3 regions of the Brachybacterium phenoliresistens genome follow, and region 3 is predicted to be linked to each of the others. Evidence: predicted binding sites of a transcription regulator. Region 3 holds the regulator's gene; each other region holds the start of a gene.
The links. The regulator HrcA, encoded in region 3, represses chaperone genes, less so after heat shock. The targets are predictions, from matches to a motif close to TTNGCACTCGNNNNNNNCGAGTGCNAA.
Positions count from the first base shown of each region.

Region 1: ABD234_RS18235 (Hsp20/alpha crystallin family protein) is a predicted target of HrcA. The motif match lies at 3,511-3,537, and genes of this name have one in related genera.
Region 2: groL (chaperonin GroEL) is a predicted target of HrcA. The motif match lies at 2,289-2,315, and genes of this name have one in related genera.

Region 1 is NZ_BAAAOW010000013.1:42,627-53,033, reverse strand. It holds gene ABD234_RS18250 (FAD-binding and (Fe-S)-binding domain-containing protein) at 1-650, opposite strand, end outside; gene ABD234_RS18245 (DUF5926 family protein) at 717-1,547, shown strand; gene ABD234_RS18240 (glycosyltransferase) at 1,544-2,890, shown strand; gene ABD234_RS18235 (Hsp20/alpha crystallin family protein) at 2,967-3,434, opposite strand; gene ABD234_RS18230 (hypothetical protein) at 3,646-4,545, shown strand; gene ABD234_RS18225 (GntR family transcriptional regulator) at 4,542-4,946, shown strand; gene tyrS (tyrosine--tRNA ligase) at 5,027-6,286, opposite strand; gene adh (aldehyde dehydrogenase) at 6,725-8,248, opposite strand; gene ABD234_RS18210 (sigma-54-dependent transcriptional regulator family protein) at 8,422-9,840, opposite strand; gene ABD234_RS18205 (hypothetical protein) at 9,973-10,407, opposite strand, start outside.
Region 2 is NZ_BAAAOW010000003.1:402,858-413,264, forward strand. It holds gene groL (chaperonin GroEL) at 441-2,078, opposite strand; gene ABD234_RS09455 (LytR C-terminal domain-containing protein) at 2,377-2,994, opposite strand; gene ABD234_RS09460 (DUF3263 domain-containing protein) at 3,097-3,438, opposite strand; gene ABD234_RS09465 (uracil-DNA glycosylase) at 3,518-4,234, shown strand; gene ABD234_RS09470 (multicopper oxidase family protein) at 4,304-6,025, opposite strand; gene ABD234_RS09475 (hypothetical protein) at 6,022-6,507, opposite strand; gene ABD234_RS09480 (sensor histidine kinase) at 6,659-7,975, shown strand; gene ABD234_RS09485 (response regulator) at 7,972-8,685, shown strand; gene ABD234_RS09490 (siderophore-interacting protein) at 8,704-9,738, opposite strand; gene ABD234_RS09495 (hypothetical protein) at 9,953-10,407, shown strand, end outside.
Region 3 is NZ_BAAAOW010000001.1:414,518-424,924, reverse strand. It holds gene lepA (translation elongation factor 4) at 1-1,524, shown strand, start outside; gene ABD234_RS01945 (MOSC domain-containing protein) at 1,521-2,276, shown strand; gene hemW (radical SAM family heme chaperone HemW) at 2,273-3,472, shown strand; gene ABD234_RS01935 (DUF4870 domain-containing protein) at 3,717-4,826, opposite strand; gene ABD234_RS01930 (DUF3097 domain-containing protein) at 5,167-6,042, opposite strand; gene hrcA (heat-inducible transcriptional repressor HrcA) at 6,179-7,180, shown strand; gene dnaJ (molecular chaperone DnaJ) at 7,236-8,369, shown strand; gene ABD234_RS01915 (16S rRNA (uracil(1498)-N(3))-methyltransferase) at 8,371-9,159, shown strand; gene ABD234_RS01910 (NADPH-dependent FMN reductase) at 9,328-9,879, opposite strand; gene ABD234_RS01905 (histidine triad nucleotide-binding protein) at 10,045-10,407, shown strand; gene ABD234_RS01900 (PhoH family protein) at 10,404-10,407, shown strand, end outside.

The sequences.
Region 1 (10,407 bases), on a different contig from region 3:
CCCATCGTGTTCTTCAGGGCGAACCGCTCGCGGATCACCCGCATCGCCTCCGGGTCCTCCCGCACCCGCCGCATCAGCCGCTCCAGCCCTGCGAACAGGGCGGGCTCCGCGGCCCGCAGCGCCGCATCGGCATCGGGGCGGGAGGTGTCCAGCACCGTCCCCGAGGGCAGCACGCAGCGCAGCGACTCCAGGGTCGCGTACGTGTTCTCGCGGGTGCCGGCGGCCATGCCGGAGGAGTTGTTCGCGATCATGCCGCCGATGGTGCAGGCCGACTCCGAGGCAGGATCCGGTCCCAGCCGCCGGCCGTGCCGGGCCAGGTGCGCGTTGACCTGGCGGATCGTCACGCCCGGGCCCACCCGCACCCGCCGCCCCGCGTCGAGGACCTCGACCTGCCGGAAGTGGCGGCGCACATCGGCCAGGATCGCCGCGGACTGCGCCTGCCCGGACAGGCTGGTGCCGCCGGCCCGGAAGGTCAGCGGCCGCCCGGACGCGCGGGCCTGCCGGAGCAGGGCGATGACCTGCGCCTCGTCGGCCGGGACCGTGACGGCCTCCGGGATCAGCAGGTACGGGGAGGCGTCATGGGCGAGGGCGTGCCGGGCGACGACGTCCGTGTCGAGGTCCGGGGCCGCGAGGGGAGCGGGAGGGGCCATGGACCCACCGTAGTGCGCGGGCGTGTGGCGGGCCTGCGCGGCGGCCGCGCTCGGTAGACTGCGGGCATGTCTTCCGCCTCCGCCTCATCGCTGGTCCGCCGCCCCTTCGAGGGGATCCCCGCCGAGCGGGACCTGGTGGCGATGCGCCAGCTGATCCCCGCCGCGACGATCGAGGCCGCCACCACCGCGGAGCACGGATCGGTCCGTGTCATCATCGCGACCATCCTGCCGATGGCCTGGCCCGCGATCCGCCGCTCCGACGGCTCGGTGATCATCGGCCTGCAGGCTACGGTCCCCACCGACGACCTCTCCCGCTCCTTCGGGCAGGCCCTCTCCCAGGCGCTCGAGGCGGAGCCGGGCACCCCGGTGCGCACCGTCTCGCCGAGCGCCGACTCCCCGCGCCTGCAGGACCTGCTGGATCTGGAGGGCGGCTTCCCGATCACCGTCCACGAGTCCTTCGAGTTCTGGGTCGATCCGGGCGCCGAGCGCACCGCCGAGGTCGAGGCCTCCCTCGCCCAGGCGAACGAGTCGATCATGCCGACGGCCCCGGTCGAGGGCCTCGAGCACGCCTACTGGGTCGACGCCGGCGCCAAGGAGCACCTGCGCTGGGTGCTGGACGCCGAGGAGGAGCGGGTCTACGACGCGGTCGCCCGCCTGCACGCCCGCCGGGAGTCGGCGATCGCCGAGGGCACCCGCTACGTCGGCTCCTTCCGCGCCGAGGGCCTCACCGTCCCGGTGTGGGACCTGCCCGACGGCTTCGGCGCCGCCGGCGTCGCGGAGCACGCCGCGGAGTTCCGGGCGCGCTTCCTCACCGCCCTGGAGTCCACCGAGCCCCTCACCGCCCTCGAGCGGCGCGCCCGCGGCGGGATCGTCGCCCGCCAGGTGACGCTGCGATGACGGCCGCGGGGCACGAGGCGGCCGGCCGGCCCGAGTCGGTCGCCGTGGTGATCCCCGCCAAGAACGAGGCGGAGCGGATCGAGGCGACGATCCGCGCCGCCCGCAGCATCGACCATGTCGACCTCGTGGTCGTGGTCGACGACGGCTCGACCGATGCGACCTCGGCCGTCGCCATGGGGGCCGACGCCCTCGTGGTGCGCCACCGCACCAACCAGGGCAAGGCCGCCGCCATGGCCACCGGCGCCCACCTCGTCTCCCTGCGCGAATCGGCCGCCCGCGCCGACGGCGGCGAGGCCTTCGAGGAGGAGCTGCACGCCGAGCCCCGCGTCCCCGGGCACACAGGCCCGCTGCCGGTGATCGGCGCGGACCTCACCCCTCACGCCCTGCTGTTCCTGGACGCCGACATGGGCGAGAGCGCCGCCGGCGCCGCCCCGCTGGTCGAGGCCGTCCTCGAGGACGGGGTGGACATGGCCATCGCGCTGCTGCCCCCGCAGGACGGCGCCGCAGGGATGGGGATGGTGGTCGGCACCGCCCGCCGCGGGATCCGCCGTGCCACCGGCTGGGAGCCCGCCCAGCCGCTGTCGGGCACGCGCTGCCTGACCCGCGACGCCTGGGAGGCGTGCCAGCCCCTGGCCGGGGGCTGGGGCGTGGAGACGTCCCTGACCATCGACGCGCTCGCCGCCGGGTTCCGGGTGGAGGAGGTCCCCTGCGAGCTGCACCATCGGGCCACCGGCTCCGATCTGCGCGGGCAGCTGCACCGCGCCGCCCAGCTGCGCGACGTGCTGCGGGCGCTCGCGAAGCGGCGCCACATCCTCCCCGAGGAGGAGGGCACCGGGCTCGAGCTGGACGAGCATTCCGAGGAGGCCGCCGCCGGAGCGGGCCACGCCCAGGACGCGGGCGAGGACGCGGGGACGCCGGCCGCGCGGCCCGTCGAGGACCTGCCGGCCGTGGACGTCTCGGACCTGCCGGCCTCGGGGGAGTTCTCCCCGGAGCAGGCGCGCGCGCTCACCGATCATGATCTGGCCGCGCTGGACCGGGCTCTGCGCGCCCTGCCCCTGCGCGGCCCGCTGCGCCCGGACGACATCGTCTACCTCGCGGACATCGACCTCGAGGCCCTGCGTCGCCGGCTCGAGGCCGCGCCCGTCGAGGAGCCCTTCGAGCCCGACCACGCGGTGATCGTCGCCGCGCACCTGGCCGCGCCCACGCCGCGCATCCCCGCGGACACGGCCCTGCCGCTGGACCCGGGGGAGTACGCCTCCCTGGTCGTGCACACCGCCGTCGAGGCGGAGCAGGACGACACGGGCCGGGACGACGAGGGCCAGGACGACGAGGGCCGGCGCTGAGCGCGGGGTCGAGCGGTCGGTGAGGCCGAGGCGCCCGGGGCGGTGATCCCCGGGCGCCCGACCTCCCCGGCGACGCTCAGGCCGAGGCGGACTCGACCTGCTGGCCGGAGCCGGCCTGCTGCGTCGCGTCGATCTGCTGGGCCGCATCCTCCGTGCGGACCTCGATCCGGCGCGGCTTGGCCTTCTCGCTGACCGGGATCGTCACGCTGAGCACGCCGTTGCTGTAGCTCGCGGAGATCCGCTCGGTGTCCAGGCCCTGGCCCAGGCTGAGCTGGCGCAGGAAGCTGCCACCCGTGCGTTCCCGGGTGATCCACTGCGCCTGGTCATCGGTGGGCAGGGTCCGCTCGGCGCGGATCGTGAGGAGCTGGCCGTCGACGTCCACGTCGACGGAGCCGGGATCGATGCCCGGCAGATCAGCGGTCAGGACGTAGTGGTCCCCGGTGCGGTACAGGTCCATCGGCATCTGCCGTGGGCCGCGGCGCCCGGCATCGAGGAACGTGGTCGCGAAGCGCTCCAGGTCTCGGAGCGGATCATAGGTTGCCATGTCGTCTCCTTCCCATCAGGGCCGCTGCGTGCGGTCCTCCGCGTGACGGGCCGGGGGTGACCCGCCTGGCCATAAATTAGCACTCTCGGTCGGAGAGTGCCAGACCTCGGCCCCGGATCTTCCGAGGAGTTTGTTCTGGTACAAACCTCGCGAGGGCGCTACATTTGTATCGCACAGGCAGTACAAGCTCTCGCGTCCCCCGGAGGCCCCCATGTCCAGCATCGTCCTCGTCCTGCCGCCCCTGATCGGCGCGGCTCTGCTCGTGCTGGTGCTCGCCGTCCTGGCGGGGCGGCTCGGCGCACAGCGCACCGGCACCCACCCCGGGGCGCTCGCCGCGCGCTGGGCGGGGATCCTCGCGGCCGGGGCGCTGCTGGGCGTCGTCCTCGCGCTGACCGGGCGCGGGATCCCCGCCACGGGACGCCTCGCCTACGGAGGGCTGCTCTCGATCACGCCCTGCCTCGTCGCCGCGCTGCTGATCCTCGCCGTCATCCTCGGGGAGCAGACCATGCCCGCGCCGCGCGCCCGGCACCGGTACGGGCTGCTCGCCCACCGGAGCGTGTCGACGATGGTCCCGCGCCTGCCGCTGGTCGCCGTGCTCGGCGTGCTGCTGGTGCTGCTCGTGCACGGCATCTGGGCGACGGCCGCGGCCTCCGGATGCGCCGACGGTCGGTGCCTGGAGCGCTCCGGGGTCGACGCCGAGGGCAACCTCGTCACGAGCGTGAGCTCGCCCTTCCCCGGCGCCTGGTACACCGTGCCCACGGCCCTGGCCCTGGCGGTGCTGCTCCTGCTGGCCGCCCTCGCGATCGTGGTCATCGTGCGCCGCCGGCCCTCGGACGACCCGGCCGATGCCCTGCTCCGCCGCCGATGCGCGACCTCGGTGCTGGGGGCCGTGCTGCTCGCCCTGGGGATGACCCTGGTCGGCCACGCCGGGGCGGCGGTGCTGCGCATCGACGGCCCGGAGTCCCTGATCCCCTGGACCGGCGCGGTGGTCGGGCTCGTGTCCCTGCCCTGGGGAGCGGTGATGCTCGTCTTCCCCGGCCTGGTCGTGCGGGGCGCCGCCGCCCCCGCAGGGCGGGACCGGACCGCCGAGCCTGCGCAGGCCCGCCGATGACCGCCCTCGTCGTCGACCTCGAGGACCCGACGCCTCCGTACGAGCAGATTCGGCGGGCCGTGATCGCCCAGATCGACCGCGGGACGATCGGCACGGGGGATCGCCTGCCCAGCATCAGGACGCTCGCCCGGGACCTCGGCCTCGCCCCGGGGACGGTCGCCCGGGCCTACAAGGAGCTCGAGACGGAGGGCGTGATCGAGACCCGGCGGGGCGGCGGCACACGGGTGGCCGCCGGGCCGGCCGGCCCCGCCGAGATCCCCCCGCAGCTCCAGGAGATCCTCGACGGCGCCGTGCGGGCCGCCCGCGAGGCGGGGTTCGGGGACGATGCCATCCGCCGCGCCGCCCGCCGATCCCTGGACGGGGCCGCGCCGCCTCCCGGCGGGACGACCCCGCCCCGGTGAGCCGGGTGTCGAGCCTCCGTGAGCCGGGTGCCGAGCCTCCGCGAGCCGGGCGGCCCCGAGGCTCAGCGCGCCGCCCCGCCTCACCCCGGTCCCGGTGCCAGGCGCACCCGGGTCCAGGAGCGGCGGCCGGTCCGGAGCAGGGCGCCGTCGGCGACTTCGAGGATCGCCTCCGGGTCGGTGACCACCGCGCCGTCCACCCGCACCGCGCCCTGGGCCAGCAGGCGGCGCGCCGCCGATCGGCTGAGCTCGGGGCGGGCCCGGCCCAGCAGCTCGAGCGCCGGGATCCGCACGCCGCCGACCCCGGACGGGGACGCGGCGTCCCGGTCGGCACCCGCGCAGGCAAGCTCCAGGTCCGCGATCTCCTCCGGGGCGGCACCGGCGGAGAACACCGCGAGGAACTGCGCGCGGGCCCGGGCGGCGGCATCGGCCCCGTGGTACCGGGAGACGATCGCGGCGGCGAGATCCAGCTTCGCATCGCGCGCGGGGGCGCCCCCGGCCTCGGCCGCGGCGGCGATCTCGGCGACGCGCTCGTCTGGCAGATCCGTGTAGGCGCTCGCCCAGGTGCCCACCAGCGCATCGGGCAGCGACATCACCTTCCCGAGCTTCTCGCCCGGGGCATCGGTGAGGGCGACGTAGTTGCGCAGCGACTTGGACTGCTTCGCCCCGCCGTCCAGCCCCGGGGTGATCACCGTGGTCATCACCGCCTGCGGCCGCCTGCCCAGGCGCTGCTGGTAGTGGCGGCCCATCATCTCGTTGAACAGCTGGTCGGAGCCGACGATGGTGAGGTCGCTGTCCATCGCCACGGAGTCGTAGCCCTGCAGGACGGGGTAGGCCAGCTCGTGCAGCGCGATCTCGCGGCCCTGCGCCACCCGGTCGCGGAACATGTCCCGCGCCATCAGCTGGGCGTGGGTGGTGAGGCTGAACAGGCTCAGCATCTCGCTCACCCCCATCGGCCCGTACCACTCGGAGTTGCGCCGCACCTCCAGCAGCTCCGGCTCGGTGCGCAGCACGAGGGAGACCTGCTCGAGGAAGGCCTGCCCGTTGCGCGCGATCTCCTCCTCGCCGAGCACGGGCCGGGTGCGGCTGCGGCCGGTCGGGTCGCCGACGCGGGTGGTGGTGTCCCCCAGCAGGAACACCACGGTGTGGCCGTGATCCTGCAGGTGGCGCATCAGCCACAGGTTCACGGCGTGGCCCAGGTGCAGGTCCGGGGCCGTGAGGTCCACGCCGTACTTGACGCGCAGCCTCTCGCCGGCATCCAGCCGCGCCCTCAGCGACTCCTCGTCGATGATCGTCTCGACGGTGCGCAGCATCGGCCGCAGCACCTCGTCGGCAGGGGACATGTCCGCTCCTTCCTCGGATGGAGGAGTAGCGCATGTGCCAGAGCCCCCGGGGGAAACACGAGAGGCGAGGACCTGTGTCCTCGCCTCGAGCTCTGGTCGTCCGTATGCGGGCGTCAGGCACCGCCGGCTGCGACCAGAGCCGGGGGATAGGTGACCGCACGCGAGGACATGGCCGGGAGCGTAGCACGGGGGTGCGCGGGCTCGGGGACCGATGGCGGCCCGCCCGCGCCGCCGGCGAGCGCATCGGCGCGTGCACCGAGGAACGCACGGAGGGGCCGGCGGTGTGCACGATCGGCGGCCTGAGAGCCGCGAGCCAGGCAATCGCCTGGCTCGCGGCTCTATGGCGGCCGTTCGTGCACGCGCTCGTGATGGCCCGCTGCGGGCAGAGCAAGAACCCACGAGGTCCGGCGAGCCGCGTCCGGGCGGATCTTCCGCGGATCAGAAGAAGCCCAGCTCCTCGTCCGCGTAGGAGACCAGCAGGTTCTTGGTCTGCTGGTAGTGGTCGAGCATCATGCGATGGTTCTCGCGGCCGATGCCCGAGGACTTGTACCCGCCGAACGCCGCGTGCGCCGGGTAGGAGTGGTAGTTGTTCACCCACACGCGGCCGGCCTGGATGGCCCGCCCTGCCCGGTAGACGGTGTTCTGGCTGCGGGTCCACACGCCCGCGCCCAGCCCGTACAGGGTGTCGTTGGCGATCGCGATCGCCTCGTCGTAGTCCTGGAAGCGGGTCAGGGCGACCACGGGGCCGAAGATCTCCTCCTGGAAGATCCGCATGGAGTTGGTGCCGGCGAAGACGGTCGGCTTCACGTAGAACCCGCCGGAGAGGTCCCCGCCCAGGTCGTTCGGCTCCCCGCCGGTGAGCACCTCGGCGCCCTCCTTCCGGCCGATGTCGATGTAGGACAGGATCTTCTCGAACTGGTCGTTCGAGGCCTGCGCGCCGATCATCGTGTCGGTGTCCAGCGGGTCGCCCTGCACGGTGGCCTCGACCCGGGCGAGGGCGTCGGCCAGGAAGGAGTCGTAGATCGAGTCCTGCACCAGCGCCCGCGAGGGGCAGGTGCAGACCTCGCCCTGGTTCAGGGAGAACATCGCGAATCCCTCGAGGGCCTTGGAGTAGAAGGCGTCCTTCTCCCGGGCCACGTCCTCGAAGAAGATGTTGGGGCTCTTCCCGCCGAGCTCGAGGGTCACCGGGATGAGATTCTGCGAGGCGTACTGCATGATCAGGCGCCCCGTGGTGGTCTCGCCGGTGAAGGCGATCTTGGCGATGCGCCGGCTGGAAGCCAGCGGCTTGCCGGCCTCGGTGCCGAAGCCGTTGACGATGTTCACCACGCCGTCCGGCAGCAGGTCGCCGATCAGCTCGAAGAGCACCAGGATCGAGGCGGGGGTCTGCTCGGCCGGCTTGAGCACCACGCAGTTGCCGGCCGCGAGGGCGGGGGCGAGCTTCCAGGTCGCCATGAGGATCGGGAAGTTCCACGGGATGATCTGGCCGACCACGCCGAGGGGCTCCTGGAAGTGGTAGGCGACGGTGCTCTCGTCGATCTGCGAGATGCCGCCCTCCTGGGCGCGGATCGCGCCGGCGAAGTAGCGGAAGTGGTCCACCGCCAGCGGCAGGTCGGCGTTGAGGGTCTCCCGCACGGGCTTGCCGTTGTCCCAGGTCTCCGCGACGGCGAGCATCTCGAGATTCTCCTCGATGCGGTCGGCGATGCGGTTCAGGATCACGGAGCGCTCCGCCGCGGAGGTCTTCGTCCAGGTGGCGGCCGCGGCGTGGGCGGCGTCGAGGGCGAGCTCGACGTCCTCGGCGGTCGAGCGGGGGATCTCGGTGAAGACCTGCCCGGTCACGGGCGTGGGGTTCTCGAAGTACTGGCCCTTCACCGGCGGCACCCACTGGCCGCCGATGTAGTTCTCGTAGCGGGGCGAGAAGGCGAGCTTCGCGCCCTCGGTCCCGGGCCGTGCGTACACAGTCATGGCAGCTCCTTCGATGCGGACCGGTGCGTCGCCGCTCATGACGACGCCGTCAGGTCCCGCGACCGTAGCCCCGCGCACGTTGCATCCACGTTGCACCGCAGGTCCGTGCCCGCTCATGGCCGATGGGCCGCCAGCTGATGGGCCGATGCGACGCCGGGCGGCAGCGGTCCGGCTCAACCGGCCTCTCGGCGCAGGGCCTCCAGGCGCACCACGGCGGCCGAGCGCTCGGGCGCATCGGGAGGGGCCAGCGCGAGCACCGTCATGAGGACCTCCGCGTCGCCCGCGCCCTCGGGCCGCTGGGCGTAGCGCCACAGCTGCTCGGCGGAGGCGTGCTCCAGCACCACCTCGCGCACATGCGCGGCCAGCTCCTCGCGGGCCCGCACGACGGCGGGGGCGTCCGATGCGGTCAGCAGCGGGCCCCGGTGGGCGTCCAGCAGCGCGGCGACATCGGCCCTGTCCAGGGCCTGCCGGACCTGGCGGAGGTCGCTGTCGACCTCGCCGAGCAGACGATAGGGGCGCGAGGCGATCCCCGGCCGGGAGCCCTCCGGGAGCGCGCGGCCGTCGGGGCCCGGCCCGCCGGCCCCCAGCAGGCGGCGCAGGCGCACCACCTCGGCACGGACCGTGCCCTCGTGGCGGGGGTCGCCGTGCAGCTGCTCGGCGAGCTCCGCGCCGCGGATCCCGTCGGGGTGCAGGTGCAGCAGGAGCAGCAGCTCGGCGTGGCGCCCGCTGAGCTCGAGGTCCCGCCCGCCGCAGCGCAGCCGGGGCGCACCGGGCCCCATCACCTGCAGCAGCGGCCGATGGTCGGTCCCGGTCCCGTGCCCGGCGCCCTCGTCCTCGACGGCCCCGGCCCCGGTGCGCCCGGGCCGGGAGGCTGCTCCGGGGGCGAGCAGAGCGCGCAGCTCCTCCTGGGCGGCCAGAGCGGTCGAGCGCAGCAGCGGCAGCACGATCGGGGCCACGGCGCCTACGTCCCCGGTCACGTCGATCACGCCGATGACCTCGCCGCTGCGGGGATGCAGCACCGGCACCGCGCTGCAGCTCCACGGGTGGACGGCCTCCACGAAATGCTCGGCGCCCACCACCTGCACGGGGGAGCCCGTGGCCAGCGCCAGGGCCGGGGCGGAGGTGCCCATCGCCTCCTCGGACCAGTCCGCGCCGGGGGCGAAGCCCATGGACTCCGCGCGGGTGCGCACGGCGCTGGGCCCCTCGACCCACAGCAGGCGGCCCTGCGCGTCGCCGAGCGCCACCAGCATGCCGGCCTCGACGGCCGGGGCGATCAGCCGCGAGCGCAGCAGCGGCATGATCGGACCGAAGAGATGCCCGGAGCGGGCGGACTCGAGCTGGGGCGCGGCGAGCACCGGCCGCGACGGGACGGTGGGGTGATCCTGCAGGCGGGACAGGGAGCGGCGCCAGGACTCCAGCACCGCCCGGCGCACCATGCCGGGCCGGTCCTGCCCGGCCGGCAGGTTCCCCTCGCGCAGCTCGGCGTGGGCGCGCAGCAGCTGGGCCTGGTACGCGTCCTCCACCGGGGAGCCGGGGGCGCGCATCATGGGGACCTGCGATGTGGGCAGGGGCCAGCGGTCATCACGTTCCACCTCGTCGTCGTCCGTGTCGCGCCTCCTGCGAAGCTACCGCCCGCGGCCCGTTCCGGCAATCTCCGCGGCGCAGGCCTCGGGCGCCGATGCCCGCGCCCCGCGACTCGCCCCCGCACCGGTCGCCGCCCCGCCTCAGAGGGCGGTGCGCATCGCCCCGTCTCGAGCGGAGGTCGGATCGGGCAGCGCGACGGGCAGCAGCACCAGCCACATGGCCAGCGCTCCCGCCACGAGCACGGCACCGGTGTCGTTGACCGCGAAGCCCAGCCAGGCACCGGCCACGATCGCGACGCGCACCGCCCGGGAGGCGGGGACGGCGTCGTCCAGCGCGGCCAGCCGCTGCAGGCCCGCCCGGCGCGGCATGAGCACCACGACGGAGAGAGCCGCCGCCACGACCACGAGCACGCCCAGGCCCGGGATGCCGACGGTCATCTCCCAGTTCTCGGAGAGCTTGCGCAGGATCACCGCGCCGAGGTCGCCGTCCAGCACGCTGTCGACGAAGCGCCCCAGATGGGTGCGCTGGTCGCTGGGGCGCAGCCAGTCCAGCACGGCCACCGTCCCCACGAGCGC
Region 2 (10,407 bases), on a different contig from region 3:
CCACGCCCCACGCCCCACGCCCCACGCCCCACGCCCCACGCCCCACGCCCCACGCCCCACGCCCCACGGACGAGGCTGCCCCTCCAACGATCGGAGTGAACCCGTCGCTTCCTGCGCGGGAAGCGACGGGATCACTCCGATCGTTCGCGATGCGACGGATTTACTCCGATCGATGATGACGCGCGCCCCGGAACCGTCACCACGGAGGTCGTACGCCCCGACTCGAGGGTCCACGCCCCCGCAACGGCGAAGCCCCCACCCCGAAGGGTCCACGCCCCCGCTACGGCGAAGCCCCCGCCCTGAAGGGTCCGCGACCCCGCCACGGCGAAGCCCCGGGCCCGAGAGTTCCACGCCCCCGCAGACGGCGAAGGCCCCGACCCTCCGGAGAGGATCGGGGCCTTCGACCAGCGGCGGGCGCCGCGATCAGCCGTGAGGCTGGATCACATCATGCCGCCCATTCCGCCCATGCCGCCCATGTCGTCGCCGCCGCCGGCCGGGGCCTTGGGCTCCGGCTTGTCGGCCACGACGGCCTCGGTGGTCAGGAACAGGCCCGCGATGGACGCCGCGTTCTGCAGCGCGGAGCGGGTGACCTTGACCGGGTCGATGATGCCGGCGGCCAGGAGGTCCTGGTACTCGCCGGTCGCGGCGTTCAGGCCCTCGCCGACGGGCAGGGACTTGACCTTCTCCGCGACGACGCCGCCCTCGAGACCGGCGTTGACCGCGATCTGCTTGAGCGGGGCCTCGATGGCGACCTTGACGATGTTCGCACCGGTGGACTCGTCGCCCTCGAGCTGCAGGGTGGCGAAGGTGTCCTTGCCGGCCTGGAGCAGAGCCACGCCGCCACCGGCGACGATGCCCTCCTCGACGGCCGCCTTGGCGTTGCGCACGGCGTCCTCGATGCGGTGCTTGCGCTCCTTGAGCTCGACCTCGGTCGCGGCGCCGGCCTTGATGACGGCCACGCCGCCGGCCAGCTTCGCCAGGCGCTCCTGGAGCTTCTCGCGGTCGTAGTCCGAGTCGGAGTTCTCGATCTCCGCACGGATCTGCTTCACGCGGCCGGCGATGCGGTCGGCGTCGCCGGAGCCCTCGACGATGGTGGTCTCGTCCTTGGTGACGACGACCTTGCGGGCCTGGCCCAGCAGCTCGAGACCGGCGGTCTCCAGCTTGAGGCCGACCTCCTCGGAGATGACCTGGCCGCCGGTGAGGATGGCCATGTCCTCCAGCATCGCCTTGCGGCGGTCGCCGAAGCCGGGGGCCTTGACGGCCACGGACTTGAAGGAGCCCTTGAGCTTGTTGACGACCAGGACCGCGAGGGCCTCGCCCTCGACGTCCTCGGCGATGATCGCCAGGGGCTTGCCGGCCTGGATGACCTTCTCCAGCAGCGGCAGCAGGTCCTTGACGTTGGAGACCTTGGAGTTCATGAGCAGGATGTACGGATCCTCGAGGACCGCCTCCTGACGCTCCGCGTCGGTCACGAAGTACGGCGAGGTGAAGCCCTTGTCGAACCGCATGCCCTCGGTGAGCTCCAGCTCGAGGCCCATGGTGTTGGACTCCTCGACCGTGATCACGCCCTCCTTGCCGACCTTGTCGAGCGCCTCGGCGATGAGCTCGCCGATCGCCGGGTCGGCCGCGGAGATGGCGGCGGTGTTCGCGATCTGCTCCTTGGTCTCGATCTCCTTGGCCTGCTTGAGCAGGGTCTCGGAGACCGCGGCCACGGCCTTGTCGATGCCGCGCTTGAGCGCGATCGGGTTGGCGCCGGCGGCGACGTTGCGCAGGCCCTCCTTGACCAGGGCCTGGGCGAGGACGGTGGCGGTGGTGGTGCCGTCGCCCGCGATGTCGTCGGTCTTCTTGGCGACCTCCTTGACGAGCTCCGCACCGATCTTCTCGTACGGGTCGTCGAGCTCGATCTCCTTGGCGATGGACACGCCGTCGTTGGTGATCGTGGGGGCGCCCCAGGACTTCTCGAGGACGACGTTGCGCCCCTTGGGGCCGAGGGTGACCCGGACGGCGTCGGCGAGCTGGTTCATACCGCGCTCGAGGCCGCGACGGGCCTCCTCGTCATAAGCGATGAGCTTGGCCATTGTGGAATCTCTCCCGTGTCTGTGGTGTCCACCCAGCCCTGTGCCCGCGACGGACGAGGACCGCCCAGGCGTTCACGTCACGCCGGGACGGACCCCTCACGGAGCCGGAATGTTCCTGGTCGGCAGGGCGGCGCAGCCGTCCCCCGATCAGGCACCGCACGGCGGCGAGGACAGAGCTGTCACTCGACGCCGACGAGTGCCAGATCATCATAAGCACTCGGAGGCTGTGAGTGCTAACCCCTGGGCCGATGAGTTCGCTCCGAAAGGAGGGGCGGGCCCGACGGGGCCCGCCCGGGCGTCACTCGCCCTCGCCCTGCCCCTCGCCGTCGCCGCCCTGGTCCTGGTCGGCGCCGGGCTCCTTCACGGCGATGAAGGTGATGGTGGCGTCGTACTCGTCGCTCTGGCGCGCCTCGCCGGCGCCGACCTCGGCGGCGAGCGCCTGCGCCGTGTCGGCATCGGCCTCGTCGCGGTAGAACACGACGGGCTCCTCCTGGAGGTTGTCGGCGGTGGAGACGTCCACGCGGGTCCAGCCGGCGGATTCGAGCGTGTCCTGCCAGGCGCCGGCCAGTCCGTTGATGCCGCCGGCGTTGACGACCATCACGGGGGTGGTGCGGTCCGGCTCGGGGACGGGGGTCTCCTCGGCGGTCGTCTCCTCGCCGCCCTCGGCGGAGGTCTGCTCGGTCTGCTCCGCGGCCGAGGTGGGGGCCTCGGCCCGCTCCTCGGGCGTGTTGCGCCCCATCCCGCCGATCGCGAACAGCAGCACCAGCAGCAGGACGAACGCTGCGGCGATGATGATCAGGTAGACGAGGTTCTGGCGCCAGAAGGGGTGCTCGGCACGGTGCGCCCCGTGGAGGGACGCCGTCGCCGCCTCCCGGTCGAACTCGTCGGGCGGGTACGGGTACTCGGAATCAGCCACGGCCCCATTAAACCTGCTGCGGGGCGCTGCGGCGGTGAGCACACGCCCCGGGAGCGCGGGGGATCACGCCGCGCGGCCGCCCATTCGGGGGGCGGGCAGGGTTCAGGCGGCGTGCGCCGGGCCGGGACGGTGCTCGTCGCCGCTGGTGCGCAGGCCGCGCAGCCGATGCACCAGTGCGGGGGCCTCCCGCAGCGCGGCCGGCTCGTCCAGGAGGGTGTTCAGGCGCACGAAGTAGGCGGTGGGGGTCATGCCCAGCTCCTCGCGGATGCGCCGCTCCTTCGCGCCGACGAAGCGGAAGGTGCGCGATTCGAGGGCGAGGATGCGCCGGTCGCGGTCGCTGAGGCCCGATGCGTCGGGGGCCTGCGTGCCCTCGTCCCCGGCCGGCGCGTGCGAGGGCGGCTCCGCGGGGTTCGCGGAGGCATCGGCGGCGGATCGGGGACGCATGGATCCAGGCTAGGCCGATGCCGCTGCGCGGCCGCGGAGGCACGCCGCATCGCGCGCGGCCGGGTGCGAGACTTGTGCCATGCCGACCCCGCTGACGCAGATCATCGCCGCCGACTGGGCCGAGGCCCTCGCCCCCGAGGAGGCCCGGATCCACGGGATCGGGGACTTCCTGCGGGAGGAGGCCGAGTCCGGCGCCGGGTACCTGCCGGCGGGCCGGCACGTGCTGCGCGCCTTCACCCGGCCGATGTCCGAGGTGCGCGTGCTCGTCGTGGGCCAGGACCCGTACCCCACGCCCGGGCATCCGATCGGCCTGTCGTTCGCGGTCGAGGAGCACGTGCGCCCGCTGCCGCGCAGCCTCACGAACATCTACGCGGAGCTGGAGGCGGACCTCGGCATCGCGCCCGCCCCGCACGGGGACCTCTCCGCCTGGCAGGACCAGGGCGTGCTGCTGCTGAACCGGGTGCTCACGGTGCGGCCCGGCACCCCCGGCTCCCATCGGCGGCGCGGTTGGGAGCAGGTCACCGAGCTCGCGATCCGCTCCCTCGTCGCCCGCGGCGGCCCGCTGGTGGCGATCCTGTGGGGCCGCGACGCGCAGTCCCTGATCCCCCTGCTGGGGGAGGTGCCCTACGTGGCGAGCCCGCACCCGAGCCCGCTGTCGGCCTCGCGCGGGTTCTTCGGCTCGCGCCCCTTCTCCCGGGTCAACGAGCTGCTGGCGGCCCAGGGCGCCGGCCCCGTGGACTGGCGCGTGGTGCGCGAGGAGACCGCGGCGGGCGGGGCGTCGGCCGCACCGCGCTGATCCCCCGGGGGCCGGCCTCCCGGAGGCGCGTCCCGCGGGCCGATCCCCCGCGCCCGATCCCGGCCGTGGTCAGTGCCCGGCGTGCCCGCCGTCCGGCGCGTGGCCGGCATCCGGCGCGTGGCCGGCATCCGGCGCGTGCCCGCCGTCCGCCGCATGCCCGGCGTGGCCGGCGCCCCCGGTCCCCGGGGCGGCGACCTGGTCCTCGGTGCCGGGTTCGATGACCACGAACTGGCCCATCATGCCGCCGTCCTCGTGCAGGAGCATGTGGCAGTGGTACATGTACGGCATGGCGGGGTCCGCGTACCGGTCGAAGCGCAGGACGAGGCGGTAGCGGCGGCGCGGCTCGAGATAGACGGTGTCCTGAGGTCCGGCCAGATGGTCCGGCGGCGCCTGGTCGTCGATGTCGAGGATCCGGAACTGCACGTCATGCACGTGGAAGCTGTGCGGCACCGATTCGGTGTTCGTCACCTCCCAGATCTCGACGGTGCCGACGTGGACCACCTCGTCGATGCGGCGCATGTCCATGCGCGCGCCGTTGATGGTGCGGCCCTGCAGCGCGAAGGTCCGGGTCCGCACGGCGTCCTGCGCCCGCAGCGGCGCAGGCTGCGGGTCCTTCCCCCAGGAGGGCTCCGGCGCGGGGGCGAGGGACGCGGCGGCCCGCAGCTCGAGGACGTCGAACTCGTCGTCCGCCCCCGTGAGCGCCGGCACGGCGATCGCCCCGAGGTCCACCGGCAGGCTGCGCAGGCGCACCGTCTCCCCCGGGGTGAGGGCGACGACGACCTCGGCCCGCTCCCCCGGGGCCAGCCGCAGGCGGCTCAGCTCCACCGGGGCGTCCAGCAGGCCGCCGTCGCTGGCGACCATCGTCATCGGCCGCTCGTCGGCGAGCGCGAGCGCGTAGGTGCGGGCGGTCGAGCCGTTCAGCAGGCGCAGCCGCAGCCTCTGCGCCGCGACCTCCAGGACGGGGCCGATGGTCCCGTTGACCATGATCGTGTCCCCCAGCATCCCCGGCTCGCGGCCCGAGTCCTCCAGGACGAGGCGTCCCTCCTCGTCGACCCGGCGGTCCTGGATGATCAGGGGGATGTCGTCCACCCCGTACTCGCGGGGCAGCCGGACGGAGTCGCTGCGCTCGTCGTCGATCAGGAACAGCCCGGCGAGCCCCTGGTAGACGTGACGCTCGGTCGCCCCGTGGGGGTGCGGGTGGTACCAGAGCGTCGCCGCGGGCTGGTCGATCTCCCAGCTCGGGCGCCAGGTCCCGCCGGGCTCGATGCTCTGGTGCGGCCCGCCGTCCATGGCGGCCGGAAGGTGCATGCCGTGCCAGTGCATGCTGGTCGTCTCCGGCAGCGCGTTGCGGACGGTGACCTCGACGTTCTCGCCGCGGCGGGCGCGCAGCGTGGGTCCGAGGAAGGGGCCGTTCAGGCCCCAGGTCGGGGTGGGCTCGGGCATGCCGGGCCAGGAGATGCTGCCCTCCTGCGCGGTGAGGTGGAAGCGCCGCACCCCGCCCGAGGCCTCGGACTCGGCCAGCGGCGGGATCGCGAGCGGCTGGTCGAACTCCACGGCGCGGATGCCGCTGGTCGAGAGGGTTCCCGCCAGGCCCCCGCAGCCGGCCAGGGCGGGCGCCGCCGCGAGCACCGCGCCGCCGAGCAGGGCCCGGCGCAGCAGCGTGCGGCGCGGGAACGGGAGGTCCGGGACGGGGAGGGTCGGGGACGAGAGGGCCGGGGAGGAGAGGACCGGGGACGGGCGGGGCGGCCACGCGGCGGGCATGTTCCGCGGCCGGGCGGCGGGGCCGGTCATCGGCGCGCCCCGCCGCGCAGCTGCTGCACCGCCAGGGCGAGCAGACCGGCGATCGCCCCCCACAGGGCGTCCATGCCCAGGGCGACGAGGTGGGTCCACCACGGCCGGCCGGATCCGCCGAGCACGGCGGCCAGGACCAGTGTGATCACCCCGCCGGCCAGGCCCGTCAGGGCCAGCACGAGGACCGGCCGGGGCACGCGGCCCAGGCCGACGACGCCGATCCAGGTCGCCCCGATCAGGGCGACGAGGATCAGGGCGCGGGGCGCCCCCGAGCCCAGGCCCAGCAGCGCGGTGATCGGCCACAGCAGGACGAGGGAGGCCAGCCCGCCGATGAGCAGCCACGGCAGGGGCGGGGCCGGGGCCGGGTCGGCCCCGGAGACGGGAGCGGGACCGGCTGCGGGCCCGGAGACGGGGGCCGAGCCGGCGGCGGGCCCGGCGGGGTCGGAGCGATGCGGACGGGAGGGAGTGGTGTTCTCAGCCATGGCATCAGCCTTCCGGCGCCGCCGTCCGCGGGCATCGGCCCGCAGGCGTCGGCTCGGGCGTCCGGCATCGACCGCGCGATCGCCCCGGGGCGACAGGGGAGGTCGCCTGCCGGCGATGCCGCAGCGGCGGGCCCCCGCCTACGCTGGGACCATGGACGACGCCCGCCCCGATGCGCGCCTGGCCGATGCCGGCCTCGCGCTCGCGACGGCCCTCGTGCTCGCCGCCGTCGTCGCGGCCGGGCCCCGGGAGGGCACGACCGGGGCGGCCCTGGCCTGCTGCGCCGGCATCGGCGCGCTGCTCCTCCTGCGCCGGCGGGCCCCCGTCCTCGTGCTCGTCGCGACCGTCGCGGCGATCTTCGCCTACTACATCGCGGACCTCCCGCCGCTGGGCATGGTGCTGCCGGCCGCCGGTGCGCTGCTGTCCGCGGCCGAGCAGGGCCGCACCCGCTGGGCGGTCGGCGCCGCGGCGGTGCTGCTGGCCGTCGCCTCCTACTTCCGCCTGGCCGTCCCGGACCCGGCCGATGCGGTCTCCGGCTACGGCTACGTCACCGAGCTGGCGCTGGCGGCCGCCGCGATCGCCCTCGGCGCCGCGATCCGCCTGACCCGCCAGGCCCGCGAGCGCACCCGGCGCATCGAGGAACTCACCGCGGAGCGGCAGGCCCGCGCCGCGGCCGACCGCCTCCAGCAGGAGCGCCTGCGCACCGCCCGCGACCTCCACGACAGCATCGGCCATGCGCTCGCCGTCGCGTCCCTGCACGCCGGGATCGCGACCGATGCGCTCGGGGACGCCGACCCGCCGGCGCGGGAGGCGCTCGAGCAGGTGCGCGCCTCCACGACGCAGGCCCTCGCCGAGCTGCGCGGCACGGTGCGGCTGCTGCGCGGCCAGGCGGAGACCGGCAGGACCGCGGGAGCCGATCCGACTGCGGGGGCGGATCCAGCCTCGGGAGCAGGTCCGGCCGCAGGAGCAGGTCCGGCCGCGGGAGCGGGTCCAGTCGCAGGAGCAGGTCCAGCCGGCGGGGCGGTGGGGCTGGCTGCTCTGGACGACCTCCTGGCCGATGCCCGCGGCACCGGCCTCGAGATCACGGTGCGCACCGAGGGCGGGATCGACCGCCTGCCCGGCGGGATCGACGCCGCCGCCTGCCGGATCATCCAGGAGTCGCTGACCAACGTCCTGCGCCATTCCGGGGCGCGGCGCGCGGACATCGACCTCGCCGCCCGCGACGGATGGCTGACGCTGAGCATCCGGGACGAGGGCCCGGCCGACGCGTCGGGACCGGCCAGGACGCATCTGCCGACGTCGGCACCCACGTCGGCGCCGACGTCGCCCGGGGATCCGTGGCCGGCCGGGGCCGGGATCCGCGGCATGCGCGAACGGGCGGCCCTGCACGGCGGCACCCTGGATGCCGGCCCCGAGGGCTCCGGCTTCGCGGTGCACGCCCGGATCCCCCTGCCCCGGGAGAGCTCATGAGCACCGATCCGATCCGCGTGGTGATCGTCGACGACCAGGCCCTGGTGCGGACGGGGCTGCGCACCCTCGCCGAGCACGACGGGGACGTGGTCGTCGTCGGGGAGGCGGCGGACGGCCGCACCGGCATCGCGCAGGTCCGCGCGCTGCGCCCCGACCTCGTGCTGATGGACGTGCGCATGCCGGTGCTCGACGGGCTGGCCGCGACCCGGGAGATCCTCGCCGATCCACTCCTGCGCGGCTGCCGGGTGCTGATCCTCACCACCTTCGACGAGGACGAGCACGTCCACGAGGCGCTGCGCGCCGGGGCGTCGGGCTACCTGCTCAAGGACGTCTCGCCGACGGATCTGCGGGCGGCGATCCGGACCGTCGCCGCGGGCGGCGCGCTGCTCTCCCCCGCGGTCACGGAGACCGTCATGCGGGCGGCGGCGGAGGCCGGCGGGCAGGGCACGGATCCCACGGCGCTGGAGGGGCTCGGGGAGCGGGAGCGGGAGATCCTGGCGCTCATCGGCCGGGGCCTGACCAACGACGAGATCGCCGCCCACGTGCACCTGAGCCCGGCCACGGCCCGCACCTATGTCAGCCGGCTGCTGGCGCGCACCGGGGCCCGCGACCGTCCCGCCCTGGTCGTCCTGGCCTACGAGACCGGACTGGTGCGGCCCGGACGGCCCGGAGCCGACGGGGCCGGACCTGCGGGGGCCGCGACGTCCTGAGCCGCGGCCCGCGGCAGCTCAGCTCTCCGCGCGGCCGATGCGCCAGTAGCCCATGAACGCGACGCGGCGCCGGTCCACGCCGACCTCGCGGACGAGATAGCGGCGGATCCCCGTCACCGCCCCCGCCTCCCCCGCGATCCAGGCGGAGAACTCCGGTCCGTGCCCTGCCGGGGCGGAGGCCGGTCCGGACTCCGGCGAGGCGGCCCCCGCGTCGCCCGTCTGCGAGGCGGCGTCCTCCCGGGCGCCGGTCTCCCAGAGGATGGTGGTGTCGATGTCGACCTCCTCGAGCGGGGCATCGGCCGCGGCGCCGGCGCCCGGCCGCAGCAGCTCGCGCACGGCGGCGTCGAGCAGGGCCCCTTGGGCGCGGCCCTCGCGGGGCAGCCAGGTGACCTCCACCCCGGCCGGGGCGGAGAGGGTCAGCGCCTCGGCGTCGGCATCGGCGGCGAGCGGGACCTCGAGCAGGGCGCGGCCGCAGGCCTCGGGCGGCAGGGAGGCGAGGATCGAGGCGATCGCGGGTACCGCGGTCTCGTCGCCCACCAGCAGCAGGTCGCCGGTGGCGTCGGGGCGGAACTCGATGCCGCCGGTGGGCCCGGGGGCCTCGCGGTCCGGGCCCAGCAGGTGCAGGCGGTCGCCGACGCGGGCGTCGCGCGCCCAGCGCTCGGCGGGGCCGGCGGGTTCGGCATCGGCCGGGGTGTGCAGGACGATGTCGACGTCCAGCTCGCGCACGTCCTCGCGCCAGGCGCGGACGGTGTAGGTGCGCATCCAGCCGCGCTCGGCCGGATCGATCTGCAGCCACGCCGGGTACCAGGAGACGCCGGCGGCCTCCTGCTGCGCGAGGAAGGCGGGGACGTCGAAGCGTCGGGCCTCTCCGCGGCGCAGCAGCTCCGGGGAGTGCGCGGGGATCAGCAGCTTGATGCGCAGGTCCCGCGGCGGCCCGTCGATGCCGAAGCGGTCCAGGCCCGCGCCCCCGAAGGTGACGCGGCGGAAGCTCGGCGTGAGGTCCTCGATGCGGAGCACCTCGGCGTCCAGGCAGGCGATGGTTCGAGCGGGCACGGGAGTCCTTCCGGCGGCGGCGGGGTCCGACATCGGTGCGGACGCGTCCATCCTCCGATGCAGGCCAGCGGCCGTCTAGGGCTGCGGGACCCCGGAAGTAAGGCATACCTCACTTCCCGTCGGGGCGGCGCGGATGCTACGGAGAGCCGCGAGGTCGTGCGGCCGGCGCGGTAGCGTGGGCCCCGTCCAGGCGCGCAGGGGAAGAAGGACGGCGATGAGCAGCGCGGCATACCCAGGCACCGGCCCGTCGGCACCGGGCGGCCCGACGCCATCCGGCGGCCCGGCGGCATCGGGCAGGCCCCGCCCTCCGGGGGGTCTGTGGGCGCTGGTGGCCTGCGTCGGCATCGCCGTGCTCGTGATCATCCTGGCCGCCGGCGCCGGGATCGTGTTCCTCGTGGTGAAGCGGGACTCCATCTCCCCGAGGGCGACGGAGGTCATCGAGACCGACATCGCGAGCTTCGAGGCGCCGAGGAACTGGACCGACCTCGGCTCGCAGGACGACGAGCTGTACGACTTCCACTACGACCGCCAGCAGCCGACGGGGGCCGCCGCGCGGATCCTCGTGGCCAGCACCTCCGAACCGGTCCCCTCCGATGTGCTGTGCGACTCGTTCTCCGAGTCCCTCAGCGCGGAGGGTGCGCAGGTCAGCGACGCCGAGGCGGCAGTATT
Region 3 (10,407 bases):
CTGCTGGTCGACGCCGCCCAGGGCATCGAGGCGCAGACCCTCGCGAACCTGTACCTGGCGATGGAGAACGACCTCCCCATCATCCCGGTCCTCAACAAGATCGACCTCCCGGCCGCGGACCCGGAGAAGTACGCGGCCGAGCTCGCCCAGCTGGTGGGCGTGGATCCCTCCGAGGTGCTGCGCGTCTCCGGCAAGACGGGCGCCGGCGTCGAGGAGCTGCTGGACCACGTGGTGCGCACCCTGCCCGAGCCGGTCGGCGAGATCGACGCCCCCTGCCGCGCGATGATCTTCGACTCGGTCTACGACACCTACCGCGGCGTGGTCACCTACGTCCGCGTGATCGACGGCCGGATGACCCCGCGCGAGAAGATCGTGATGATGTCCACCGGCGCCCAGCACGAGCTGCTGGAGATCGGCGTGATCTCCCCGGAGCCGATCCCCACCAAGGGCCTGGGCCCGGGCGAGGTCGGCTACCTCATCACCGGCGTGAAGGACGTGCGCCAGTCCAAGGTCGGCGACACCGTCACCGCAGCGGTCCGCGGGGCCACCGAGGCGCTGGCCGGCTACGCCGATCCCAAGCCGATGGTCTACTCGGGGCTGTTCCCGATCGACGGCTCGGACTACCCGATCCTGCGCGACGCGCTGGACAAGCTCAAGCTCAACGACGCCGCCCTGAACTACGAGCCGGAGACGTCCACGGCCCTCGGCTTCGGCTTCCGCGTCGGCTTCCTGGGCCTGCTGCACCTGGAGATCGTCCGCGAGCGCCTGGAGCGCGAGTTCAACCTCGACCTCATCTCCACGGCGCCGTCGGTGGTCTACCAGGTCACCATGGAGGACGGCACCGAGGTCGAGGTCATGAACCCCTCGGACTTCCCGACCGGCAAGGTGCGCGAGATCCGCGAGCCCGTCTCGCGCGGCACCATCATCGTCCCCAGCGAGTTCGTGGGCACCGTGATGGAGCTGTGCCAGACCAAGCGCGGCAGCCTGCAGGGCATGGACTACCTCTCCGAGGAGCGGGTCGAGCTGCGCTACCAGCTTCCCCTGGCGGAGATCGTCTTCGACTTCTTCGACCAGCTGAAGTCCCGCACCAAGGGCTACGCCTCCCTGGACTACGACGTCAGCGGCGAGCAGGCGGCCGATCTGGTCAAGGTCGACATGCTGCTGCAGGGCGAGCCGGTCGACGCCTTCAGCGCCATCGTCCACCGCGACAAGGCGTACCACTACGGCGTCGAGATGGCCGGCAAGCTCAAGAACCTCATCCCGCGCCAGCAGTTCGAGGTGCCCATCCAGGCGGCGATCGGCTCGCGGATCATCGCCCGCGAGAACATCCGTGCCCTGCGCAAGGACGTGCTGTCCAAGTGCTACGGCGGCGACATCTCGCGCAAGCGGAAGCTGCTGGAGAAGCAGAAGGAGGGCAAGAAGCGCATGAAGAACATCGGCTCCGTCGAGGTGCCGCAGGAGGCGTTCATCGCAGCCCTGTCCTCCGACGGCGAGGGCGCCGCCAAGGAGGGCAAGAAGAAGTGACCGCCCCCGCCGGTGCGCTGGAGGTGAGCATCGATCCCGCCGCCGGCGGGCGGATCGCCGCGGTCTGCACCGTCGCCGAGCTGTTCGCCGTCCCCGAACGGCGGCTCATGAGCGGCATCGACAAGCGCCCCGTGGACGGTCCCGTGCGGCTGCTCGCGCACGGCGTGCTGGGCGACGTCCAGGGCGACCGCGAGCATCACGGAGGCATCTTCAAGGCCGTCTACGCCGTCTCCCGGGAGATGCGCGAGGCCTTCGCCCGCGAGCGCGGCGAGGACCTGCCCGACGGCTTCTTCGGCGAGAACCTCGTGACCACCGGCCAGGACACCGACGAGGCGCTCGTCGGCGAGCGTTGGCAGATCGGCGAGGCCGTGATCGAGGCGACCTGCCCCCGCGAGCCCTGCAAGACCTTCGCCGCGCGCATGCAGGACCGCTCCTGGCCGCGCCGCTTCCGGGACGCCGGTCGCTGCGGCGCCTACTTCCGCGTGCTCACCGAGGGCGAGGTCCGCGCCGGGGACCGGATCGAGGTCCTCGCCCGGCCCGAGCACGAGGTGAGCATCGGCCAGGTCTACCGCGGGCTCGCGCCGGAGCCGGCGGCACGGCTGCTGGACTGGGCCGAGGCGACGGGCACGGTGCTGTACGAATCCCTGGTCCGCTCCGCGCTGGTCGCTCTGGATCGCGCCGGATCCCCGCGGCAGTTCCCGCAGCGCCTGCGCTCGACGGGGCGCGGCCTGGGCCTCGGGATGGGCCTGTGAGCGCGCCGACCCCGTCGGCCGATGCTCCCGCGGTGCACGTGCCCGGACCCCGGGATCTGTCGGTCTACATCCATGTGCCGTTCTGTGCGGTGCGCTGCGGGTACTGCGACTTCAACACGTACACCGCCACCGAGCTGGGCGGGGGCGGCAGCCAGGCCGAGTATGCCTCTCATGCGATGCGGGAGATGGACCTGACCCTGGCCGACGACGCCGCGGCAGGGCACGTCTACGAGCAGGTCGGGACTGTGTTCTTCGGCGGGGGCACGCCCACGCTGCTGCCCGCGGACGATCTCGTCGCCCTCCTCGCCCACCTGCGGTCCCTGATCCCCCTGGCACCCGGCGCGGAGGTCACCACCGAGGCGAACCCCGACTCGGTCACTCCGCAGTCCCTGCGGCGCCTGGCCGAGGGCGGCATCACCCGGGTGTCCTTCGGGATGCAGTCGGCGGTGCCGGCGGTGCTCGCGACCCTGGGGCGCACCCACGACCCGGAACGGGTGCCGCTGGCGGTGCAGTGGGCGAAGGAGGCCGGTCTCGACGTCAGCCTCGACCTCATCTACGGCACGCCGGGGGAGCGGCTCGAGGACGTCGTCACCTCCGTCCGGTCCGCTCTGGCCTGCGAGGTCGACCACATCTCGGCCTACTCGCTGATCATCGAGGGGAACACGGCCATGGCCCGGCAGGTGCGCCGCGGCGAGCTGCCCGAGCCCGACGGCGACGACATGGCCGACAAGTACGAGGCGATCGACGACCTGCTCGAGGCGGCGGGGCTCAGCTGGTACGAGGTCTCCAACTTCTCGCGCACTCCCGCGCACCGCTCCCAGCACAACCTCGCCTACTGGCGCGGCCGCGACTGGTGGGGCATCGGCCCCGGGGCGCACCGGCACCGCGACGGGCTGCGGGCCTGGAACGTCAAGCATCCCAGCCGCTACGCCCGGATGCTCGGCGAGGGCGTCCTGCCGCGCCAGGAGTCCGAACGGACCTCCCCGGAGGAGAGGGCGCTCGAGCGGATCATGCTCGAGCTGCGCATCCGTGACGGTCTCGATGCCGACCAGATCGCCCCGCATCGGCGCGACATGATCGACGTGCATGTGCGCCGCGGCCACCTCGAGGCCGATGCGGCCGCCCGCGGCCGCCTGGTCCTCACCCGTCCCGGCCGGCTGCTGGCCGACGCGGTGATCCGCGACCTCACCGACTGACCCGGCGCCGGCCCCCGATACCTCTGCACTGCACCGCGTCCTACCCCCGCCGAGCTCCGCCTCGCCGAGCCCGGTTCCGCCGCGTCCCTCGGGATGTCATTCTCCGTCGCTTGAACGCTCGTTCAAGCGACGGAGAATGACCTCCCGCGGCGGGATGGGCGGCCCTGAGCACGGCAGCGCCGCCGCCCCGAGGGGGCGACGGCGCTGCGGAGGGGACGCCGGTGCTCGCGGATCGAGCCCCGGATCAGGAGAACAGGCGGATGTTCGCCGGGTAGTTCCACCACTCGCCCTGGTTCGCCTTGACCGCGCCGATGATCGCGAAGATCAGCTGGATGAGCGCGGGCAGGCCGATCAGGGGGAATGCGATGCTTCCGATGCCCAGCGTGACGATCGCGAAGATCCCGATCGCGATGGACAGCACCACGGAGCTGATGAGCACGGCGATGGCTCCGTTGAGCGCTTCCGCGGCGTGGAACCGCACGAAGCGGCTGCGGTCCTTGTACATGAGGAACACGATGAGCGGCCCCACCCAGCCCAGGAAGCCGATGCTCACCACGTGCCCGATCACGACGGACAGCTGCGCGAGCATCGCCCAGGTGCGGGCATCGGCCGGGGAGGTGGGCTGGCCGCTGAGCGCGCCGGCGTAGGCGCCCTTGGTCCCGGGCGGCGGGGTCTCGGAGAACTGGGTCCCGCCCGGCTGGCCCTGGGCCTGGCCAGCGAAGGGCTGGCCCTGGCCGGCCGGGTTCGGGCCGGCTCCCGGCTGGCCGACGCCGGGATAGCCCTGCTGTCCGGCCTGGGCCGACGGCGCGCCGGGAGCGCCGTACGGGCTCTCCTGGGCTCCGTACGGGCTCTGCTGCGGTGCACCGTACGGGCTCTGCTGCGCGCCGTAGGGGCTCTGCGGAGCCCCGGAGGGATCCTGTCCCGCGCTCTGGCCCTGCTGCTGCGCCGCATAGGCGGCCGATGCGGCGTAGGGGTCCGGCTGGGAGGCGCCGGGGAGGGTCCCGCCCGGGGTGCCGCCGACCGCCGGCGCGGCGGCAGCCGGCTCCCCGGGCTGGGTCCCGCCCGGGGTGCCGCCGACCGGCGGCGCGGCCGCAGCCGGCTCCCCGGGCTGGGTCCAGTCGGGCTGCGCGGCCGGGGCGGCGGCGCCGTCGGCCGAGCCGTGCGAGGCGCCGTAGGGATCCCCGCCGGCGACGGGCGCCGCCGGGGTGGCGTAGGGGTCCTGCGCCGGGGCGGGCGCCGCGTTCTCGGCCCCTGCCTGCTCGGCGGCGGGCTGCTCGGCGCCCGACTGCGCGGGCGGGGTGCCCCAGGGCGTCCCGGAGGTGTCCTGGCCGTGGTCATGACTCGGGGTGCTCATGGCGTCTCCCTGACGAGGTGGTCGTTGGTCCCCTTGAGCGTATCGGGTGCCGCCCGGCCCGGTCATGGGGGAGAACCCCCAGGATCCTGGGGGAGCGCCGGAACGGGGCGGGGGCGGACCGCGCACTCCGCGGAGCCGGGGCCACTGGCCGGGCGCGGCGACGCCCCGGACCAGACGGCGCCCTGGACCAGACGGCGCCCTGGACCCGACGGCGCCCTGGACCCGACGGCGCCCTGGACCCGACGGCGCCCTGGACCCGACGGCGAGCCTGCGCGTCCTGCAGGACGGCTCACCCATGCGCGAGGGTCACTCCTGCGGGACGGTCACCCATGCGCGAGGGTCACTCCTGCGGGACGGTCACCCAGTCGATGAGCTCCTCGATGCGGCCCGAGAGCGTCGGCTCCACATCGGCGTAGGAGCGCACGGTGGACAGGATGCGCTGCCACCCCCGGGCCACATCGGCCTGGTCCTCGTGCGGCCAGCCGAGCGCGGCGAGGGTGCCGTGCTTGATGTCGGTGCCCTTGGGGATGTGCGGCCATGCCGTCAGCCCCACGCGGGCCGGGCGCACGGCCTGCCACACGTCGACGTACGGGTGGCCGAGGATCAGCACGTTGCCCTGGGCGCCGCGCATCCTCATCACCTGCTGGGCGATGCGGGTCTCCTTCGAGCCCGGCACGAGGTGGTCCACGAGGATGCCCAGGCGCCGCTGCGGGTTCGGGGCGAAGTCCTCGACGCGCTCGGCGAGGTTGTCCGCGCCGTCGAGCATCTCCACGACGATGCCCTCGATCCGCAGGTCGTGGCCCCACACCTTCTGCACGAGCTCGGCGTCGTGCTTGCCCTCGACCCAGATGCGGGAGGCGCGGGCGGTGCGGGCCTTGGCGCCCTCGACGTAGACGGAGCCGCTCGCGGAGCGCTTCGGGGCCGCCGGGCCCGAGCGCACGGGGCGCACCAGGCGCACCGGGCTGCCGTCGATCATGAACCCGGGGCCCAGCGGGAAGGAGCGCAGCACGCCGCGGCCGTCCTCGAGCTCGACCACGATCTCGCCGGCGATCTTCTCGAGCCGGGTGACCGCGCCGGTGAAGCCGGTCGAGGCCTCCTCGACGACGAGACCCCGGGAGACGGGGACGTCGCGGGCGACGGGGCGGCGCCGATGGTGGGCCGCGGGGGAGCTCAGCACATCGGAGCCATAGCGATCGGGGAAGGCGTTCGGTGACACGCCGTCACGGTACCCCGGTGGCGAACGCCTCCCGCGGAGACCCGCCCGGAGCGCGTAGCATTGGCACTCGGAACCGCCGGGTGCCAACTGTGACGATCGGACCCGGCCCCAGCCACGCAGACGGGAGGCGGACGGCATGGACCCGCGCAAGCTCCAGATCCTCGGTGCGATCGTCGAGGACTTCGTCTCGACCCGCGAACCGGTCGGCTCGAAGTCGCTGCTGGATCGGCACGACCTCGGGGTGTCCGCCGCCACCGTCCGCAACGACATGTCCGTCCTCGAGGAGGAAGGGCTGATCACCCAGCCCCACACCTCCGCGGGCCGCGTCCCCACCGACAAGGGCTACCGCGCCTTCGTCGACCACGTGGCGACGATCAAGCCGCTCTCCACCGGGGAGCGGCGCGCCATCAGCACGTTCCTCGAGGACGCCGGGGACGTGGACGAGCTCCTCTTCCGCACGGTGCGCCTGCTCTCGCAGCTCACCCACCAGGTCGCGATGGTGCAGTACCCCGCGCCGCAGCAGGCGCGGGTGCGCCACGTCGAGCTGGTCAAGGTCGCCGACTCGCTCCTGCTGGTGGTGCTGATCACCGAGGCGGGCCGCGTGGACCAGCGCACGATCGCCCTGGCCCAGCCGCGGGACGCCGAGTTCTACGAGGGCCTGCGCGATGGACTGCTGCGGGCCGTCAGCGGACGCGAGGTCAACGACGTCGAGCGGGGCCTGGCCCGGCTGGTCGCCGCCACGGCGCCCGCCGATCAGGACGCCGTGCGCGAGGTCACCGACGTGGTCGCCGCCCTCGCCGCCTCCCGCACCGAGGATCGGATCGTCATGGCCGGCACGGGGAACCTGGCGCGCTCCGCCGCTGATTTCGCCCGCGACATGGAGCCGCTGCTGGACCTCCTGGAGGAGCAGCTGGTGCTGCTGCGCCTGCTCTCGGAGATGGGCGCCGAGCCGGGGACGGTGCAGGTGCGCATCGGCGAGGAGAACCGCAACCGATCCCTCACCCAGGCGTCTCTCGTCGGGGCGGGGTACCGTGCCGGGTCGCATCTGGCGATCCTGGGCCCCACCCGCATGGACTACGTCACCGGCATCTCCACCGTGCAGGCCCTGGCCCGCTACATCCATCGCTTCCTGGAGTGAGCGGCCGCGCCCGCCGCCCCTCCGCACACCACCCATCGACCAAGGACACCGCTTCGTGAACGAGGACTACTACGACCTGCTCGGCGTGCCGCGCGACGCCACCACGGACCAGATCAAGAAGGCCTATCAGAAGGCGGCCCGCACCCTGCATCCGGACGTGAACCCCGATCCGGACGCGGCGGAGAAGTACAAGAAGGTCTCCCAGGCCTACGAGACGCTCAAGAACCCCGACAAGCGCCGCCAGTACGACATGGGCGGCGGGCCTGGCATGGGCGGCGGCTTCCCCGGGGGCGGGGGCGCCGGATTCGACTTCTCCGACATCTTCGACATGTTCGCGGGCGCCTCGGGCATGCGCGGCCGCGGGCAGGGGCCGGTGCCGCGCCAGCGCCGCGGCGGGGACATCCTGCGCCGCACCACCATCGATCTGCGCGACGTCGTCTTCGGCACCGAGCAGAAGGTCACCTTCCGCACGGCCGTGCTGTGCGAGGCCTGCCACGGCTCCTGCTGCGCGGAGGGCACCTCGCCCACCCGGTGCAGCGCCTGCAACGGCACCGGCCACGTCCAGCGCGTGGTGCAGTCCCTGCTGGGCCAGATGGTCACCATGGCGCCCTGCACCGCCTGCGAGGGCCATGGCGACATCATCGAGTCGAAGTGCCCCAGCTGCGCCGGCCACGGGCGCGTGCAGAGCGAGAAGACGCTCACCGTGAAGATCCCCTCCGGCGTCGAGAACGGCACCCGCATCCAGCTGCGCGGCGAGGGCGAGATCGGCGAGGCGGGCGGCCCGGCCGGCGACCTCTTCGTCGAGCTCGCGGTCCAGGAGCACGAGATCTACACCCGCGACGGGGAGGACCTCGTCGCCCACGTCTCGGTGCCCATGACCTCCGCGGCCCTCGGCGCGACGGTCCCCCTGGAGACCTTCGACGGCGTCCAGGAGCTGCAGATCCGTCCCGGCAGCCAGCCCGGCGAGGAGATCACCCTCAAGGGCCTCGGCGTGACGCCGCTGCGGCGGGAGCGTCGCGGGGACATCCGCGTCGAGATCGACGTGGAGGTCCCCACGGGGCTGACCGACGAGCAGAAGGATCTCCTCGAGCAGTTCTCCGCCCTGCGCGGGGAGGAGACCCCGCGCACCGGCGGGCGACGCCACGGCGGAGTCTTCGACAAGATCCGCGATCGCTTCCGGGATCTCTGACATGCCGGCCACTCCCGCGGCGTTCCTCGTGCCGCACGGCGCGCTGTCGCCGGCGCGCCGCGGGGAGGGGCTGGCGCTGACCGGGGAGGAGGGGCGCCACGCGGCGAAGGTCGCGCGCATCGGCCCCGGGGAGCGGGTCCTGCTCACCGACCCGGCGGGTGCCCAGGCGGTCGCCGAGGTGGTGGCGGCGGCCAAGGAGTCCCTGGAGCTGCGCCTGCTGGAGGACCCGGTCCCGGCGGTCCCGCGCCGCCCCGCCCTCGTGCTGGTCCAGGCCCTCGCCACCGGGGGTCGGGACGAGCAGGCGGTCGAGGCGGCCACCGAGCTCGGGACCGATGTCCTCGTCCCGTGGATCGCGCGGCGCAGCGTGTCGGTGTGGCGCGGCGAGAAGCTGCGCAAGGGCCGCGCCAAGTGGGAGGCGACCGTGCGCGCCGCGGTCAAGCAGTCCCGGCGCCCGAGCGTGCCCGTCGTCGAGGAGGCGGTGGACACCGCCGTGCTCGTGCGCCGCACCCGGGAATGGGCCGAGCAGGGCTCGATGGTGCTCGTGCTGCACGAGCAGGAGAGCGCGGCGCTGGTCGATCTCGCCGCGCCGCTGCGCGCGCTGCAGGGCCGCGAGGGGGCTGCCGTGGTGCTGGTGGTGGGCCCGGAGGGCGGTATCGCCGAGGAGGAGATCGCGGCGCTGCGCGAGGCCGGGGCCCGCAGCGTGCTGCTGGGGCCGGAGGTGCTGCGCTCCTCGACGGCGGGACCGGCGGCGATCGCCGCGATCAGCGCCCTCATCGGCCGCTGGGGCTGAGCCTGTCGCCGGGCCCTCTCGCCGGGCCCTCTCGCCGGGGCCGGACGCGCGGAGCAGGCGCATCGAGGCCGATGCGGCCCGCCGCCGGGCTGCGGAGATGCGGACAGGGCGGGCGCCGTGCGGCGCCCGCCCTGTCGTGATCGGGGGAGAGGGAGGAGGAGGGGAGGGTCAGGCGACGACGGCGCCGGAGCGCTGGTCGGCCTTCTCGCGCAGGGCCGCGAGCGCCTCGACCAGGGCCTGCTGCTTCTCGGGGCGCACGCCCATCGCGCCCTCGGGGGACAGGTCCGCGCCGAAGCCCAGGCCCAGCTCGCCGACGAGGTCGGTCTCGAAGCGCCGCATGAGGCGCTCCAGCAGCTCGAGCACCTCGGCGCCGTCGCCCCAGCCGTAGCCGACCAGCAGCGTGGGCAGGCCGTTCCACTCCTCGTAGAGGTAGTCGATCGCGTTCTTCAGCGCACCGGGGTAGCTGCCGTTGTACTGCGGGGTGACGATGATCGCGGCGTCCAGGGCGCCGATGCGCTCGGCCCAGGCCTTCGCATGGTCGGTCGCGCGCTCCAGGCCGGCCTTCGGAGCGCTGTGCTCGTCGAAGGAGGGCAGCTGCACCTCGCGCAGGTCGATCAGGTCCGTGTCCCAGCCGTCCACGTGCTCGGTGATCCACTGGGCGACGTGCCCGCCGATGCGGTTCGGGCGGGTGCTGGAGACGATGATTCCAAGGGTAGCCATGACGGGTCCAACCCTCGCGGGCCAGCGGATCTTCCCGATTCCGCTGTGATCCCTTCAACATTCAACGATCCCGGAGGGCGCCCGCCGCTGCCGGAGGGGCCGGGCCCGGACGGCCACGACGCGGGAGCTCCGGGGCGCGGCGCGCGCACGCGTAGACTTCCCCCCATGGAATCCGCCGCTCCCGCCCTGCGCGACGACGCGTGCGTCTTCTGCCGGATCGTCGCGGGGGAGATCCCCTCGGATCGGGTGCACGAGGACGATGCCGTCATCGCCTTCCGCGATCTCGCCCCCAAGGCCCCGGTCCACGTCCTCGTCGTCCCGCGCGAGCACCACCGGGACGTCCGCGACCTCACCTCCCGGCCCGAGCTGCTCGCCCACGTCGTCGAGGTCGCCCGAGACGTCGCCGCGGAGCTGGCCGACGGGGAGTTCCGCCTGATCTTCAACACCGGCGCGAGCGCCGGGCAGACCGTCTTCCACGTGCACGCCCACGTCCTGGCGAGCGGAGAGCTCGCAGAAGGAGAGATGTGA